DNA from 4 places in the Mesorhizobium sp. DxT genome. Region 2 is predicted to be linked to each of the others. Evidence: predicted binding sites of a transcription regulator. Region 2 holds the regulator's gene; each other region holds the start of a gene.

Region 1 (4,050 bases), on a different contig from region 2:
CTATTTTGCGCCGCGGCTGGTGCGCAAGGTCGGCCATGTGCGGTCCTTCGGCGTGTTTGCCGCTTCCGGCGCCATCATCGCGCTTCTGACGGGGCTGTGGGTTGACGAATACGCCTGGATCGCGCTGCGTGCGGGGACGGGCTTCACCATGGCCGGCGCGTTCATGATCATCGAGAGCTGGCTGAACGAAAAAGCGACCAACGACAATCGCGGCACGGTGTTCGGTCTCTACATGATGGTCACTTACGCCTCCATCATGGGCGGCCAGATGATCGTGGCCGCAGGCGAAATCGTCAGCGCGGCTTTGTTCATGGTGGCTGGCATCTTCTTCTGCGCATCCCTTATCCCGACCGCGATCTCCTCTGCTGCGACGCCGGAACCGCTTGCAGATGTGAAGCTCGATCTCAGGGGGCTTTACAACAATTCGCCGGTGGCGGCGGTGGGCTGCGTGCTCGTCGGTGTCGCCAACGGCGCGTGGGGCACGCTGGGCGCGGTCTACGGTGCCCGCGTCGGCATATCGACGGCCGAAATCGCGCTGATGATGAGCCTCGTGGTCGTGGCAGGCGCGGTGACGCAGCTTCCCGTCGGCCGCGCCTCGGATCGCACCGACCGCCGCTACGTGCTGGCGGCGGCAGCTTTCGGTTCGGCCCTCTTCGCGCTTCTGGTTTTTGCACTGGCGCCGCGTTCCAGCGTTGCCATACTGGTCCTGACGGCAGCGTACGGCGCGCTCGCCTATACGCTCTATTCGATCGCCGTTGCGCATGCCAACGATCACGCAAGCACGGAGGATTTCGTCAAGGTTTCGGGTGGCCTGCTGCTGCTCTACGGCTTCGGCACGATGATCGGCCCGCTGGTCGGTGCTTTCCTGATGGCGCAGATGCGGCCCGAAAGCCTGTTCCTGGCCACCGCGCTGGCGCACTTGTCGCTCGGTGGTTATGCGATGCTGCGCACGACGCGCCGGGCACCGGTGCCGCTTGAAGATCGCGAGGCCTTCAAGACCCTGCCGTCCGAGCGCGCCGTCACTCCACAGGCCGGCCTGCTCGATCCGCGCGCCGATCAGGAGGCCCATGCGGCCTCGGACGACACGATCGGCACAAGCGAGCCCCGGCCACAAGCCAATTGAACTTCGCTGCGGGCGGGTTACAAATAACCATGACCCAGCCAGACGCGTTCATGGCCATTGCGGACACCAATCGCCGTCATCTGCTCGAAGAGTTGAGGCGCGGGCCGAAGACCGTCAACGAGCTGGCCCTGGGGTTGCCAGTCTCGCGGCCCGCCGTTTCACAACATCTCAAGGTCTTGCTGGATACCGGACTGGTCAGCGCCCGCTCGCAGGGAACGCGGCGTATCTATGCGATCAGCAACCAGGGGTTCCTGAAGCTTAACATCTGGCTGGATCAGTTCTGGGAGGAATAGCGCCGCCGCGGCGCTGGCATATCCTCGATGCGGCGTAGGCCCGCATGCGCATTTGCGGGCAGACAAAACCACTACCTGCCGATGGCGCGGGCGCCATCGGCTTTGCTACAGGTGCAGCACCGTTGCGGTGCCTATATGCCGACTAATGTCGCGTCGGCGAGCTCAGTTTTTCTATCTCGTCCTTGAGGGCCAGCTTGCGCCGCTTGAGCTTGGCGATTTCGAGGGTATCGCACGACGGGTGCGTCAAAGCCTCGTCGATCTCGCGTTCGATATTGCCATGCTTCCGTTGCAGCTCAGCAAGATGGGATGCAAGAGACATGATAGATTCTCCCTTCATCGTTCCTCGATCGCGCCATCCCGAGCGTCCACCGCAGGTCGCTTCGTGACAGCGCCATGACACTTTGCCATCGAACGACAATCGTGTCGAATGGAGCGTAGTAGCATTTCCTGACAGGTCGAAATGTGTTATGAGGCGCTCGCCGGTCGCGGAAGCTCCGGAACCCGCCCGCGCAGGCGATTCCCGCCTCACAATCTTCAGACGGTTGAGCATGTCGGAACAGGAACAGGCCGAGATTCGTCTCGAGTTTGCAAAGGTCAAGCAGGAACACACGGACTTCGATGCCGCGATCAATGCGATGATCGCGGTGGGCTGCGATCCACTGCAGATCCAGCGCATGAAGAAGAAGAAACTGACCCTGAAGGACCGCATGCAGCAGCTGGAAGATCGTATCATTCCCGACATAATCGCGTGAGGGACGGACATGACCGGCCATAGCGCTGACGTCGCCATCATCATGGGCAGCCAGTCCGATTGGGCGACCATGCGGCACGCCGCGGATACGCTTGGCGAACTGGGCATTTCGCATGAATGCCGCATCGTGTCGGCACACCGCACTCCGCAGCGCCTCTACGATTTCGCGACTGGTGCCAAGGCGGCCGGGTTCAAGGTGATTATCGCCGGCGCCGGCGGTGCAGCGCACCTGCCCGGCATGACCGCTGCGATGACGCCGTTGCCGGTATTCGGCGTGCCCGTCGAATCGAAGGCTCTTTCGGGGCAGGATTCCCTCCTGTCGATCGTACAGATGCCTGCCGGCATTCCCGTCGGCACGCTTGCCATCGGCAAGGCGGGTGCGACGAACGCGGCGCTCCTGGCCGCCGCAGTTCTCGCTCTTGGAGACGAGGCGCTGGCGGCGCGTCTCGATGAGTGGCGCGCGTCGCGTACCGCCGCCGTCGCCGACCACCCCTCCGACGACGCATGACCTTCCCGCTCCAGCCCGGCGCCTGCATCGGCATCATCGGGGGCGGCCAGCTTGGCCGCATGCTGGCGATGGCCGCGGCCCGGCTCGGCTATCGCATCATCGTGCTTGAACCTCAGGCTGATAGTCCCGCCGCGCAGGTCGCCAGCCGCCAGATTATTGCCGCCTATGACGATGCACATGCGCTGGCCGAACTGGCGCGGGAATGCGCCGTGGTGACCTACGAATTCGAGAACGTGCCTGTCCATGCAGCCGAAATGCTGGCTGCCGACGTGACTGTCTCCCCGCCGGCGCGTGCGCTTGAGGTTGCCCAGGACCGTCTTGTCGAGAAGACTACCCTGAACGAGATGGGCATATCCACAGCGCGCTTCGTTGCCGTGGACAGCGATGCCGATCTCGACAAGGCATTGACCACCTTTGGTGGAGCAGGTGTGCTCAAGACACGGCGCATGGGCTACGATGGCAAGGGCCAGCGCGTGTTCCGGGCGGGCGGTAAGGCAGAGATTGCCGGTTGCTATGACGAGATGGGTGGCGTGCCGCTCATCCTCGAGGCGCTGGTTCCGTTCGAGCGAGAAATATCAGTAATCGCGGCGCGCGGGCGAGATGGCGGCATCGCCGTCTACGATGCGGCTGAAAACGTCCACCGCGACGGTATCTTGCATACGTCGACGGTGCCGGCCATTGCATTGCCGGATACGCTTTCAGCGGCCCGGGAGGCGGCGAAGGCCATCCTCGATGGGCTCGGCTATGTCGGCGTCATAGGCGTCGAGTTCTTCGTGATGGCGGATGGCAGTGTGCTTGCCAACGAGATTGCGCCGCGGGTGCACAATTCCGGGCACTGGACCGAGGCCGCATGCCTGGTCTCGCAATTCGAGCAGCATATTCGCGCGGTCGCCGGACTGCCGCTTGGCGACCCTGATCGGCATAGCGATTGCGTTATGGAAAATCTGATCGGCGACGATGTCGAGCGGGCACCGGCGTTACTCGCCGAGCCGGGCGTGATGCTGCATCTCTACGGCAAGGCCGAGGCTCGACCCGGACGCAAGATGGGCCACTTCACGCGCCTCACACGGTGATCCGCCGAGCGACGGCCGTGGGTCAGGTGTGCGGCTTCATCGGACGCTCCCGCCAACATTGCCATAATGTAACGAAACTAAAGGCCGGCCCTGCCGTTTCCTCAATGATAGGGACTTATGCAGGAGGCTGTTCGATGTTCAAACTATCATCCGCGCTTTGCCATGTGCTGGCGCTTTCATTTGCAGTTGGTACGGCGGTACCCGCTGCCGCTGCGCCGGTTTTCGTGCCCAATGCGCCGGCCGTATCTTCCGATGTGACGAATGTGCAGTATCGGCGAGACCGTGACTACCGTCGCGACAAC
Region 2 (4,050 bases):
TGTCGGCGACAGCATCGGATCATCCGACCAGAACCGGGCGATCTCCCGCTGCTCCGGCGTCAGCCCCTTGGCCGCTTCGTAGACTTCCACGGCCTCGTTATGGAACGCGCTGCCTTGCTCCTCGCTGTAATCAGGCGGTGGCGGGACGCCGCATGTGGCGCCGTCGGGCATGGCGAACGTGCGGTTGGTGCCCCAGTTAGGCAGCAAAGGCGCCTGCTGCTGAGCGATGAGGCTGGTGGGAACCCAATGTTGTGGCCCCTTCGTCAGAACATAGTCGTGCGGAAAGCCCATGTTCTCCACGACAGCCCCACCATCGTCGGCGGACCATTCGATCACATGGCCGGCAATCACGCGCCCATACGCAAGGCTCCGCGCAAGAACGTCCGCGTCGGCGCCCTCCGAGACCAGAGCGTCGAGACGCTTCCCGATGGCATCCATCGCCCGCTGGCCCGTCGGCCCAGTATTGCTGAAGAAGTGACGCGTTGCGTTCGTGAGAGCGCTTTGCAACACGACCGCCTCGTCGTAGACGCCCTCAGACCGTGGAGGAAAGGCTTCGAGCCCGTTGAGCTGGCCCGCAAACGAGCGCGTCGACGGCCGCCCGCCGGCAAGCCCTTCCTGCGCGGCAACGCCCAGATATGCCAGGGACCGGCTGGCGACGGGCGGCGAATAGGTCGGCGTATGGCGCACCAGCTCGAGCGTGAGCCGGTACCAGGTCCGTGCAACCTCTACGGCCCTCTCGTCGAATTGCGCGCGGGCTGGGCCAACAAGACCCAGAACGGCCGCAACCAGCACGACATGGACAAGAAAACGCATCGCCGCTTACGGGCCCGGCCCGCTCCTCCCTCAGTCCGGTCAGGAAAGCATGGCGCACCTGCCGCCTGCAAGCGGAACCGGAGCGCAGGAGTATCGGCTGCTATGCCTCGCGGATCGCGTAGCCCGCGCCGCGTATGGTGCGGATCACGTCGGGCAGACGGCCATTGTTGACCGCCTTGCGCAACCGGCCGACATGTACGTCAACGGTGCGCTCGTCGATGTAGATCGTCTCGCCCCAGACATTGTCGAGCAATTGCCCGCGCGAGAAGACGCGGCCGGGATGCTGCATCATGAATTCGAGCAGACGGAACTCCGTCGGGCCGAGCCTGATTTCGGACTTGCCGCGATGCACGCGATGCGTCTCGCGGTCGAGCACGATGTCTCCGACCTTCAGCACCGATGAAAGCACCTCGGGCTTGGCGCGGCGCAGCAGCGCGCGGACCCGGGCGATGAATTCCGGCGTTGAGAACGGCTTGACCAGATAGTCGTCGGAACCGGTCGACAGGCCGCGCACCCGGTCCGTTTCCTCGCCGCGCGCGGTCAGCATGATGATCGGCAGGCGCTCGGTCTCCGGGCGCATCCGCAGCCGCCGGCACAGCTCGATGCCGGAAATGCCGGGCACCATCCAGTCGAGCACCAGCAGGTCGGGTGTGCTTTCCCGCAGCCTGATCTCCGCTTCATCGCCGCGGCCGATCACCTCGACCTGATAACCTTCGGCTTCCAGGTTGTATTTGAGAAGCACCCCCAACGGCTCCTCGTCCTCCACCACCATGATCTTGGGTGCAATCATCTATAGGTCTCTCTGCGGTCACTCGCTGTCCACTGTCACCGACGTCTCATCCAGCTTCGGCCTGTTCAGCGGCAATTGCTGGCCGGTCACGATATAATACGCGTTTTCCGCGATGTTGGTCACATGGTCGCCGATGCGTTCCAGGTTCTTGGCGCAGAACAGCAGATGCGTACAGGCGGTGATGTTGCGCGGGTCTTCCATCATGTAGGTGAGCAGCTCGCGGAAGACGGCCGTGTATTGCACGTCGATCTTCTCGTCGTCCTCGCGCAGGCTCACGAGGTTTTTTGAATCGCGCGCCTCGTAGGCCGAGATCACCGCGCCGACCTGATCCATCACCATCTGGGCCATCGTGTCGATGGAATGGGAAAGCCCGCGCGGCGCCGAGCCTTCGCCCACCGCGTTGACGCGCTTGGCGATGTTCTTGGCCAGATCGCCGATGCGTTCCAGGTCGGCCGCCATGCGGATCGCGCCGACGACCGATCGCAGATCCTGCGCCATCGGCTGGCGTTTGGCGATCAGCGTGATGGCGCGATCGTCCAATTCGCGCTGGCGCGCGTCCATCAACACGTCGTCCGAAATCACCCGCTGCGCCAGCGCGGTGTCGTTCTGCAACAGCGACCGGGTCGCGGCAGCGACCATCGCGCCGGCGAGATCGCCCATGTCGCGGATCAACTGGTCGATATGGCCGAGATCGTCGTCGAACGACGTGACCGTGTGCTCACCCATGTTTGCCTCCTCGGGCTCTTCCGGGACCGTCAGCCGAAGCGGCCGGTGATGTAGTCCTGCGTCCGCTTCTCGGCGGGGCTGGTGAATATCTGGTCGGTCGGGCCTTCTTCGACGAGATTGCCGAGATGGAAGAAGGCGGTCCGCTGGGAGACACGCGCGGCCTGCTGCATCGAATGCGTGACGATGACGATCGTGTAATTCTCGCGCAATTCGTCGATCAGTTCCTCGATCTTCGCCGTCGCGATCGGGTCGAGGGCCGAACAGGGCTCGTCCATCAGGATCACCTCGGGCGAGACAGCGATGGCGCGCGCGATGCACAGGCGCTGCTGCTGGCCGCCTGACAGGCCGGTGCCGGCCTCGTGGAGACGGTCCTTAACCTCATCCCAGAGACTCGCCTTCTGCAGGCTCGATTCGACGATGCCATCCATGTCGGTCTTGCTCGACACCAGCCCGTGAATGCGGGGGCCGTAAGCAACGTTCTCATAGATTGATTTCGGGAACGGGTTGGGCTTCTGGAACACCATGCCGACACGCGCCCGCAATTCGACGACGTCGATCTTTGGGTCGTAGATATCGTCACCGTCAAGGGTGATCTGCCCCTCGATCCGAGCAATGTCGATGGTATCGTTCATGCGGTTGAGGCAGCGGAGGAAAGTCGACTTGCCGCAGCCCGACGGACCAATCAGCGCCGTAACCTGCTTTTCGCCGACATCGAGGTTGACGTCGAAGAGCGCCTGCTTCTCGCCATAAAACACCTTGACGTTCTTGCCCGCCATCTTGGCCCGCGCTGCGGGTTTTGGCTGTGCCGCGATCTGTTGCTCAATGGCTACATCGGTCATCTTGTTCATCCTTCTGTCTCCCTACCAGCGGCGCTCGAAACGCTGCCTCAGGAACACGGCAATGGCGTTCATGGTCACGAGAAAGCCGAGCAATACGAGAATAGCGGCCGACGTCCTTGACACGAAACCGCGTTCGGGGCTGTCGGCCCAGATGTAGATCTGGGTCGGCAGGGCGGTCGAAGCGTCGAGGACCCCGCCCGACGCGCTGGTAATGAAAGCGTTCATCCCGATCAGCAGAAGCGGTGCGGTCTCGCCCAGCGCCTGGGCCAGGCCGATGATCGTACCCGTCATCACCGTCGGCATCGACAGCGGCAGAATGTGGTGGAGAATTGCCTCGTGCTTGGAAGCTCCGATACCCAGTGCCGCCTCGCGGATCGACGAAGGCACCGATTTCAGCGATGCTCGGGTGACGATGATGATAGTTGGCAGCGTCATCAACGCAAGCACCAGACCGCCAACCAACGGCGCCGAGCGCGGCAAGCCGAACCAGCCCAGGAAGACTGCGAGGCCGAGCAGGCCGAACACCACCGAAGGCACGGCCGCCAGATTGTTGATGTTGATCTCGATCAGATCGGTGAGCCTGTTCTTCGGCGCGAATTCCTCGAGATAGATCGCGGCCGCGATTCCCGTCGGAAACGAGATCAGGAAACATACAAGCAACGCCCAGAACGAACCGGAGATCGCACCCGCCAGTCCCGCCAGTTCGGGAAATCGGCTGTCGGCATTGAATAGCAGCGCCCAGTTAAACGGGTTGGAAATGACCCCTTGCGCGACCAACTGATCGTAAAAGCCGATCTGCCGATCGTTCACCCTGCGCTGATTCTCTGGAAGATCGCGGTCGAACAGTCCTTTGTGGAGCTGGTCGATGGGGTCCGACATCGG
Region 3 (4,050 bases), on a different contig from region 2:
TCATCGCTTCACTCTGATCTGGCTTTGGTCAAGTCGCGCGGCGAAGGCGTCAGGCCGACGCCTTGTCGATGTACTTGACCGCGTCGCCGACGGTCAGGATCGTCTCGGCGGCATCGTCCGGAATCTCGACGCCGAACTCTTCCTCGAAAGCCATGACCAGCTCGACGGTGTCGAGGCTGTCTGCGCCGAGGTCGTCGATGAAGCTCGCGCCCTCGGTGACCTTGTCGGCATCGACGCCCAGATGCTCGACAACGATTTTCTTGACGCGTTCTGCGGTATCGCTCATTTGCAAACCCTCGACTTCAAAAAGTTGGTGGGACTTCGTTAGCGGCACGATTGCCGGTAATCAAGCTGAAAGATGGGAGCATAGGGTGGGGATAATCCCGGTTTCAACCGGTTATTTCCTGCCCGTATTGATCAGTCCTGAAGCTCCCGAAGGCGGCGTTCATTCGCCATGGAGCGGCGGCATTACACGAAAACACTTCACGGTCAAAGACCAAATTCGCCGCCGCATGGCCGTTATCAGATCATCGCCATGCCGCCATTGACGTGAAGTGTCTGCCCCGTGACATAGCCGGCCTCGTTGGATGCGAGGTAGAGGACGGATGCGGCGATGTCCTCGCCCGTCCCCATCTTCTTCATCGGGATGGCCCCCATGATCGCGTCTTTCTGCTTGTCGTTCAGCTTCTCGGTCATTGCCGATTCGATGAAGCCGGGCGCAACGCAATTGACGGTGATGTTGCGGGTGGCGATCTCCTGGGCAAGCGACTTCGAGAAGCCGATGAGGCCGGCCTTGGAGGCACAATAGTTGGCCTGCCCCGGATTTCCCGTGACGCCGACGATGGAGGTGATGTTGACGATGCGGCCGAAGCGGCGGCGCATCATCGGATGCGTCAACTCGCGGGTCAGACGGAATACCGCGGTCAGGTTCACCTCAAGCACTGAGTCCCAGTCCTCGTCCGGCATGCGCACGAACAGGCCATCTCGGGTGATACCAGCGTTGTTGACTAGAATGTCGACACCTTCCAGCTCGGCCTCAGCCTTCTGGCCCAGCGCCTTGACCTCGTCGCGGTCGGAGAGGTTGGCGGGAAACAGCTTCACGCGATCGCCCAGCTCGGCGCCAAGGGCCTCCAGCTTCTCGATCCGGGTTCCGTGCAGCCCCACGGTCGCGCCAGCCGCGTGAAGCGTGCGGGCAACGCTTTCGCCGATGCCTCCGGTTGCGCCGGTTACAAGCGCCTTGCGGCCGCCAAGATCAAACATGGGAAATCCTTCTCTCAAGCCTGGCCAAGTTCGGCCAATGCCGCGTCGATGTCGGCAGACGTGCCGACATTAGCCGTAGTGATGTTGCGGTCGATGCGGCGCGCCAAGCCGGAAAGCACCTTTCCGGCTCCAACCTCGTAAAGCGTGGTCACGCCGTTCTGCCCGAACCATTCCACGGTCTCGCGCCAACGCACGCGAGCGGTCACCTGTTCCACCAGCCGGGCAGCGATCTCGTCCGGATCGCTCAGCGGGCGCACGACAACGTTGGCAATGACCGGCACGACGGGGGCATTCTTGACCACACCTGCCAGCGCTTCGCGCATGGCGTCCGCTGCCGGCTGCATAAGAGCCGAGTGGAAAGGCGCGGAGACCGGGAGCATGAGCGCACGCTTGGCGCCTTTCTCGGTGCAAATGCGCGCCGCGTGCTCAACCGCCGGCTTGGCGCCGGAAATGACGAGCTGGCCGCCGCCATTGTCGTTGGCGATCTGGCAGACCGAACCCTTGCCGGCTTCCTCGCAGGCGGCCTCGACGTCGGCCTGCTCGAGACCGATGATCGCAGCCATCGCACCTTCGCCGACGGGAACCGCAGCCTGCATGGCGTTGCCGCGAATGCGCAGCAGCCGTGCCGTATCGGCGATGGAGAACGTTCCGGCCGCCGCCAGCGCCGAATATTCGCCCAGTGAGTGGCCAGCCACATAGGCCACTTTGTCCTTGAGAGACAGGCCCCGCGCCTCGAGTACCCTGATTGCCGCAAGCGACACCGCCATGAGGGCCGGCTGGGCGTTGGCTGTCAGCGTGAGTTCGTCTTCCGGCCCTTCCCACATCAGCGTCGAGAGCTTCTGCGCGAGTGCGTCATCGACCTCATCGAAGACCGCCCGCGCCTCGGGAAAGGCGTCTGCGAGATCCTTGCCCATTCCCACGGCCTGGCTGCCCTGACCGGGAAAGGTAAAGGCGATCGACATGGCGTTTCTCCCTGCGTTCTTTGCGCCAGCGTGTGGCGCAAGCGCGGCTACAGGTCAAGTGTCGTACTTTTGCCTGCAATCCGAAACTTCTTTGCCGGCCAAGGCAACCTCTGGCCTGGATGACAGTTTTATGACAACTAGATGACACGCGCCCGCGACAAGGAACCGTGGATTGAGCCGCATCGTCGACCCGGTCGCTCCGGGCCTAACCGATACTTCGCCTATCAACAGCCTGAACAGGCTGGCGCATGGTTTCGCCTATGTGGCGGCGATCATGCTGGCGGCCGTGACGCTGACCTTCCTTATGGAAACGATCCTGCGCGGATCCGCAGGCGACGCCGTCGGTTTCATCACGGATCCCACAAGGCCCGCACTGGCAACGATCGCGGCCATCGCCCTCGTTCTTCTGGGGCTCGACGCTTTCACCCGTCGGAGTGGCCAGTCGGTGCTGTTGCTGGCTCCCCTGCTTCTGTTGCTGGCCTGGGTGGGCTCCCAGAAGCGGTTCTATCTTGGCGATCCGCCCTATCCGACCGATTTCCTCTACGCGCGCCAGATCGTGGAACTGCTGCCCCTGATGGTCGCAGAGCGCCCCATCGCCGGGCTGCTAATCGTCGCCAGTACGATAGCGGCCGGGGCTGCGCTGGCTGCGATGTGGTTCCGGTCGCGGCTTTTCCCTGTAACAGGCCCCGTGGGAAGAATCGTGCGGCTTGCATTGGCCGTGCCGCTTCTGGTCCTGTTTGCCATGCAGATGGACTATGCGCGCCATTCGCCGCTGCGCTCGGCCCTCAATATCGAGCCCATGATGTGGGACCAGGCCGCGAATTACCGTCACAACGGCCTCGTCATGGCGTTTGCCCTGAACGTGCCGATGGCCAATGTGAGCCCGCCGGCCGGCTACAGCCCCGCATCGGTGAATGCGATCCGGGCGCCGGCGCCCGTCGCTTACGCGTCCACGCGCAGGCCTGACATCGTCATGGTGATGAGCGAGTCGTTCTGGGACCCGACGCGGCTTCCAGGTGTGACCATCACGCCCGACCCGATTGCCTTCACCCGCTCCATGCAGTCGGGCCACATCTTCTCGCCGGAGTTCGGCGGCATGACCGCCAATGCGGAGTTTGAGGCGCTGACGGGCTTTTCCAACGCCTTCCTGCCCTATGGCAGCATCCCCTATCAGCAATATGTGCGTGGCGAGATGCCGTCGCTGGCAAGTTTTCTCTCGCAGAAAGGCTATGCCACGCTCGCTCTGCATCCTTTCCAAAGCTGGTTCTGGAACCGCGGTAACGTCTATGACGCCTTTGGCTTCGACCGCTTTCTTTCGGAAGAGAACGTCGAACCGCTGGCAAAGCGCGGCCGGCTGGCCTCTGACGCCGCATTGACCGACTTGATCATCGAAGAAGTCGACGCCTCCGTGGAACCGATCTTCGCCTTCGCAGTGACGCTGCAGAACCACGGGCCGTACGAGGCAAACCGCTATCCGGACAACCGGATCACCGTCGAAACCGGCGTGGGCGAAGCCGCGCGTCGCGCGATCGGCAGCTTCTCCGAGGGCATGATGGATTCGGACCGTTCGCTGGCCCGGCTTCTCGAATGGGCCGAAAACCGCGACCGGGAAACCATTGTCGTCTTTTTCGGCGACCATCTGCCGCCGCTCGGTCAGACCTATGTCGCCACCGGCTTCATGGAGCGCACGGTCAGCAACCGCTTTGGCGACGCGGCGAAGCTGACGCGCGAGCGCGAGACGCCGCTGGTCATCTGGTCCAACCGCACCGGATCGGTGAAGCAGGCCGGAACACTGAGTCCGGCTTTCCTGCCGCTGCATCTGCTCCAG
Region 4 (4,050 bases), on a different contig from region 2:
GAAAAAGCTTGTCGAGCTCTAGGTTCGGCATGATCGTGCCGAAATATTCGAAGATGCGCGGCAGGCCCGAGGCAAGCCGATCAGGATAGAAACGTGATACGTAGACTGAGGCGGCGATCGCGGCCAGAAACAGTATGAAAAACAGCGCGTTCATCGCGCGCTTGCTGCGTAGCAGTTCGGCGCGGTGCCGTTCGAACTCGGCAATCGTGTCGTTGCCGGAAGACGTGATGGCGGCCATTGGGTCAGCTCGCCGCCAGGCCGAGTTGCGCGTTCTTCGCCAGGTCGCGCTCGGTCAGGCGCTGCTTGGCGGGCATGCCGCCCAGCGACGTCGAGGTCAGGCCTTCGGCAAAAGCGTCTTCGGCTTCCGCGCCATAGATCTCGCGCGCCATGCCCTGCGTCAGCTTCTCGGGCGTGCCGTCGAAGACCAGCACGCCATCCTTCAGGCCGATGATGCGGTCGCAATAGGAGCGCGCGGTGTCGAGCGTGTGCAGGTTGCAGACCACGGTGATGCCGTCCTCGCGGTTGATTGTGCGCAGTGCGTCCATCACCACCTTGGCGTTGAGCGGATCGAGCGAGGCGATGGGCTCGTCGGCAAGCAGGATACGCGGCTCTTGCACCAGCGCGCGGGCGATCGCCACGCGTTGCATCTGGCCACCCGAAAGCGTGTCGGCCTGCTGGAGCGCGGTATGCGCCATGCCGAGCCGGTCGAGCGCGCGGATCGCGAAGGCGCGCTCCGAAGCGGTGAAGAGCTGAAGCATCGAGGCGACGAAGCCGTGATGATAGAGCCTGCCGGTCAGGACATTGGTCAGCACGTCGAGGCGGCCGACGAGGTTGAATTGCTGGAACACCATGGCGCAGGTGGCACGCCATTCGAGCAGCGCGCTGCCGCGCAGCGCGGTCACGTCCTTGCCTTCAAAGGTGATGCTGCCGCCGGTCGGCTCGGCCAGCCGGTTGACCATGCGCAGCAGCGTCGATTTGCCGGCACCGGAGCGCCCGATGACGCCGACCATCTGGCCCTGCGGTATGGAAAGCGAGACTTCGGAGACCGCATTGCGGGTCTTGAAGCTCTTGGTGAGGTTCTCGGTCGTCAGCATTGGCGGCTCCGTTCGTCCGGCCTGAATACGAGGCGGCCGCCGTCCTGGTGGACGGCGGCCGGAGATGTCGGACAAGTTTAGCGGGAGCCTTCGAGCTCGCGGCGGCGCATCTCGACGACGTTGGTGAAGAACTCGTGATCCACGCGCTTGAACCCCTGGCCTTCGCCCTGGGACACGTCGACGTAGCACTGGTAGTCGGTCTCGTTCAGCGTCTCCATCCAGGCGATGGCGATGTCCTTGGCTTCCTGCGGCGCGTCCTTGCGCACGACCCACGGGCCGTTGGGGATCAGGTTTGACTGCCAGATGATGCGCAGGTCGGACATGTCGAGCAGGCCCTTGTCGACCATGGAGCGCAGCGCGCCGCGGCTGAAGCCTTCGGACTCCTCGCCGACACCCGAGGTCCAGGTGACGCCGGCGTCATACTGGCCGTTGAGCACGGCGACGACCGCCTGCTCGTGCCCGCCGCCGAAGCCGGTCGAGGAGAAATATTCCTCAATGTTGATTTCCTGGGCTTCCAACTCGGCCTTCGGGACGAGATAGCCGGACGTCGAGTTCGGGTCAGCGAAGGCAAGCGACTTCCCGCGCATGTCGTCTATGCTCTCGATTCCGGAATCGGTACGAGCATACATCATCGCAAAGTAGCCGTCCGAACCGTCGTTCTCGAGCGCGACGAAGATAGGCTCAACGGCGTCGGGATCCTGGAGATAAATGCCTGCATAGGCGGACGCGCCAAGCTGGGCCGCGTCGAGCTGACCCGCAACCAGGCCCTGCATGACGCCGGCATAGTCGGACGCAGGATAGAGCTCAATCGGCACGCCGAGTTTTTCGCCAAGCTGCTCGACCATGCAGTCGTTCTTGCGCAGGCGGTCGGCTTCGTTTTCGCCGCCGAGAAGGCCGACGCGGAAAGCGGGAAGGTCGGACTTCCAGTCCTGGGCGATCGCCGGTGTCGCGAGCGCGGAGGCGAGAATGGCAGCGGCTGCCGTGGTGCGGGTGAGAAGGGTAAACATGTCGGGCTCCAGACGCTTTGGAGGGTGAACTTTTCAAGCGCGGTCCGGACTTCTTCCGGCCTGCTGGCCCTGTCCCCTAATGGTCTTTCGCGACAGCTCGATTACGCTTTTTCTGCGGTTTTGTGACGGTTCACAGTTTGTGTCCGCGCGCCTGCCCGCAATGCGCGCAGATGCCTAGCCGGCGTGCTTTTCGAGGAATTCTTCGGCGGAAAGTGAACGGAAATCGTCGAGCGTCGCCCGCAGGCGCTCGTGATCCCAGTCCCACCAGGCGAGCGCGCGGAACCGCTCGGCAATGGCGTCGGGAAAGCGCGCGCGGATCGGCCGCGCGGGCACCCCGCCAACGATGGTGTAGGGCGCGACGTCTTTCGAGACGACCGCGCCGGCACCGATCACCGCCCCGTCGCCGACCGTCACTCCCGGCAGGACGGTCGAACCGTGGCCGAGCCAGGTATCGTGCCCGATCGTTACCGCATTCGCCCGCCGCCACGTGAAGAACTCGTCCTCATGGGCGGCATCAGGCCAGTAGTCCGAGGCCCGATAGGTGAAGTGGTGCAGCGTCGGACGCCATGTCGGGTGGTTTGTGGCGTTGATGCGCACGGCTGCCGCGATGTTGGAGAACTTGCCGATCGTCGCGCACCAGATGCCGCAATCCTGCATGACGTAGGAGTAGTTGCCGAGCGTCGATTCGTGCACGCGGCTGCGGTCGGCGATCTCCGTGTAGCGGCCGAGCATGCTTTGCGTCACCTCTGCGCTTGGGTGCACGAGGGGCGTTTCCGAAAGTCTGGTCACGACACGCGCCTGTTCATCGCAAACTGGGTCACGTCGATGATGCGGTCCGCAACCGCCTCGCGCACGTCTGCATCGTGAAAGATGCCGAGCAGCGCAACGTCCGCCTGCTTCTTCTCCGCGATCAGTGCGATGACCACCTCGCGATTCTTCGCGTCGAGCGAGGCCGTGGGTTCGTCCAGCAGCAGAACCGGATGGTCTGTGATGAAGCCGCGCGCGATGTTGACCCGCTGCTGCTCGCCGCCGGAAAAGGTCGCCGGTGGCAGCGACCACAGCTTTTCGGGCAGGTTCAGGCGCGACAGCAGTCCGGCCGCCTTGTCGCGGGCCTTGGCCGCCGCCACGCCGCGCGCGGTCAACGGCTCGGCGACGATGTCGAGTGCCGCAAGGCGCGGGAGGGTCCGCAGGAACTGGCTGACATAACCGATCGTATGGCGCCGAACGCCTAGCACCGTGCGGGGGGCGGCTGCGGCGATGTCGACCAGCCGCCCCTGATGCTGGACGATGATCTGGCCCGTGTCGACCGAGTAGTTGCCGTAGAGCATCTTGAGGATGGAGCTCTTGCCGGCGCCGGACGGCCCGCCGAGCACCGCGCATTCGCCGGCTCGCAGCGCGAAGGAAACGCCTTCCACGACCGGCAGCTCGATGCCGTCGCGCAGATGCATGGTGAACGTCTTGGCGAGTTCGGAAACAACCAGAGGTGTCGGCATCGTCACACCTGTAGGATCGAGGAAACGAGAAGCTGGGTGTATGGCGCGTGCGGATCGTCCAACACGCGGTCGGTCAGCCCGTGCTCGATGACGCGACCGTCCTTCATCACCATCATCCGGTGGGAAAGCAGCCGGGCGACGGCGAGGTCGTGCGTAACCACGATCGCTGACAGGCCGAGATCGGCGACCAGTCCGCGCAGGAGGTCGAGCAGGCGGGCCTGCACGGAGACGTCGAGGCCGCCGGTCGGTTCGTCCATGAAGACGAGGCGCGGATGGGTGACGAGGTTGCGCGCGATCTGCAGGCGCTGGCGCATGCCGCCGGAAAAGGCGCGCGGTTCGTCGTCAACGCGGTCGGCGGCGATCTCCACCCGGCCGAGCCAGTCGGTGGCGGTGCCGCGGATGCTGCCGTAGTTGCGCTCGCCCACCGCCATCAGCCGTTCGCCGACATTGGCGCCG

The links. Region 2 encodes PhoB, which activates phosphate uptake and scavenging genes when phosphate is short. Its sites were predicted from a motif close to TGTCATNNANCTGTCAT; they were not measured.
Region 1: the regulator PhoB is predicted to act here: its motif matches at 1,799-1,815, upstream of ACVJNE_RS18310 (YdcH family protein).
Region 3: the regulator PhoB is predicted to act here: its motif matches at 2,342-2,358, upstream of ACVJNE_RS16450 (LTA synthase family protein).
Region 4: the regulator PhoB is predicted to act here: its motif matches at 2,191-2,207, upstream of phnD (phosphonate ABC transporter substrate-binding protein).

Annotation. Positions count from the first base shown of each region.
Region 1 covers NZ_JBZFLJ010000010.1:57,171-61,220, reverse strand. The annotation lists gene ACVJNE_RS18320 (MFS transporter) at 1-1,123, shown strand, start outside; gene ACVJNE_RS18315 (ArsR/SmtB family transcription factor) at 1,153-1,416, shown strand; gene ACVJNE_RS18310 (YdcH family protein) at 1,559-1,735, opposite strand; gene ACVJNE_RS18305 (YdcH family protein) at 1,965-2,168, shown strand; gene purE (5-(carboxyamino)imidazole ribonucleotide mutase) at 2,178-2,675, shown strand; gene ACVJNE_RS18295 (5-(carboxyamino)imidazole ribonucleotide synthase) at 2,672-3,748, shown strand; gene ACVJNE_RS18290 (BA14K family protein) at 3,853-4,050, shown strand, end outside.
Region 2 covers NZ_JBZFLJ010000002.1:216,436-220,485, forward strand. The annotation lists gene ACVJNE_RS05130 (vanadium-dependent haloperoxidase) at 1-813, opposite strand, end outside; gene phoB (phosphate regulon transcriptional regulator PhoB) at 914-1,603, opposite strand; gene phoU (phosphate signaling complex protein PhoU) at 1,622-2,329, opposite strand; gene pstB (phosphate ABC transporter ATP-binding protein PstB) at 2,359-3,177, opposite strand; gene pstA (phosphate ABC transporter permease PstA) at 3,190-4,050, opposite strand, start outside.
Region 3 covers NZ_JBZFLJ010000008.1:179,488-183,537, forward strand. The annotation lists gene fabF (beta-ketoacyl-ACP synthase II) at 1-4, opposite strand, end outside; gene ACVJNE_RS16435 (acyl carrier protein) at 50-286, opposite strand; gene fabG (3-oxoacyl-[acyl-carrier-protein] reductase) at 523-1,260, opposite strand; gene fabD (ACP S-malonyltransferase) at 1,275-2,222, opposite strand; gene ACVJNE_RS16450 (LTA synthase family protein) at 2,395-4,050, shown strand, end outside.
Region 4 covers NZ_JBZFLJ010000003.1:274,105-278,154, forward strand. The annotation lists gene phnE (phosphonate ABC transporter, permease protein PhnE) at 1-238, opposite strand, end outside; gene phnC (phosphonate ABC transporter ATP-binding protein) at 243-1,094, opposite strand; gene phnD (phosphonate ABC transporter substrate-binding protein) at 1,172-2,101, opposite strand; gene ACVJNE_RS08465 (DapH/DapD/GlmU-related protein) at 2,276-2,890, opposite strand; gene phnL (phosphonate C-P lyase system protein PhnL) at 2,887-3,594, opposite strand; gene phnK (phosphonate C-P lyase system protein PhnK) at 3,597-4,050, opposite strand, start outside.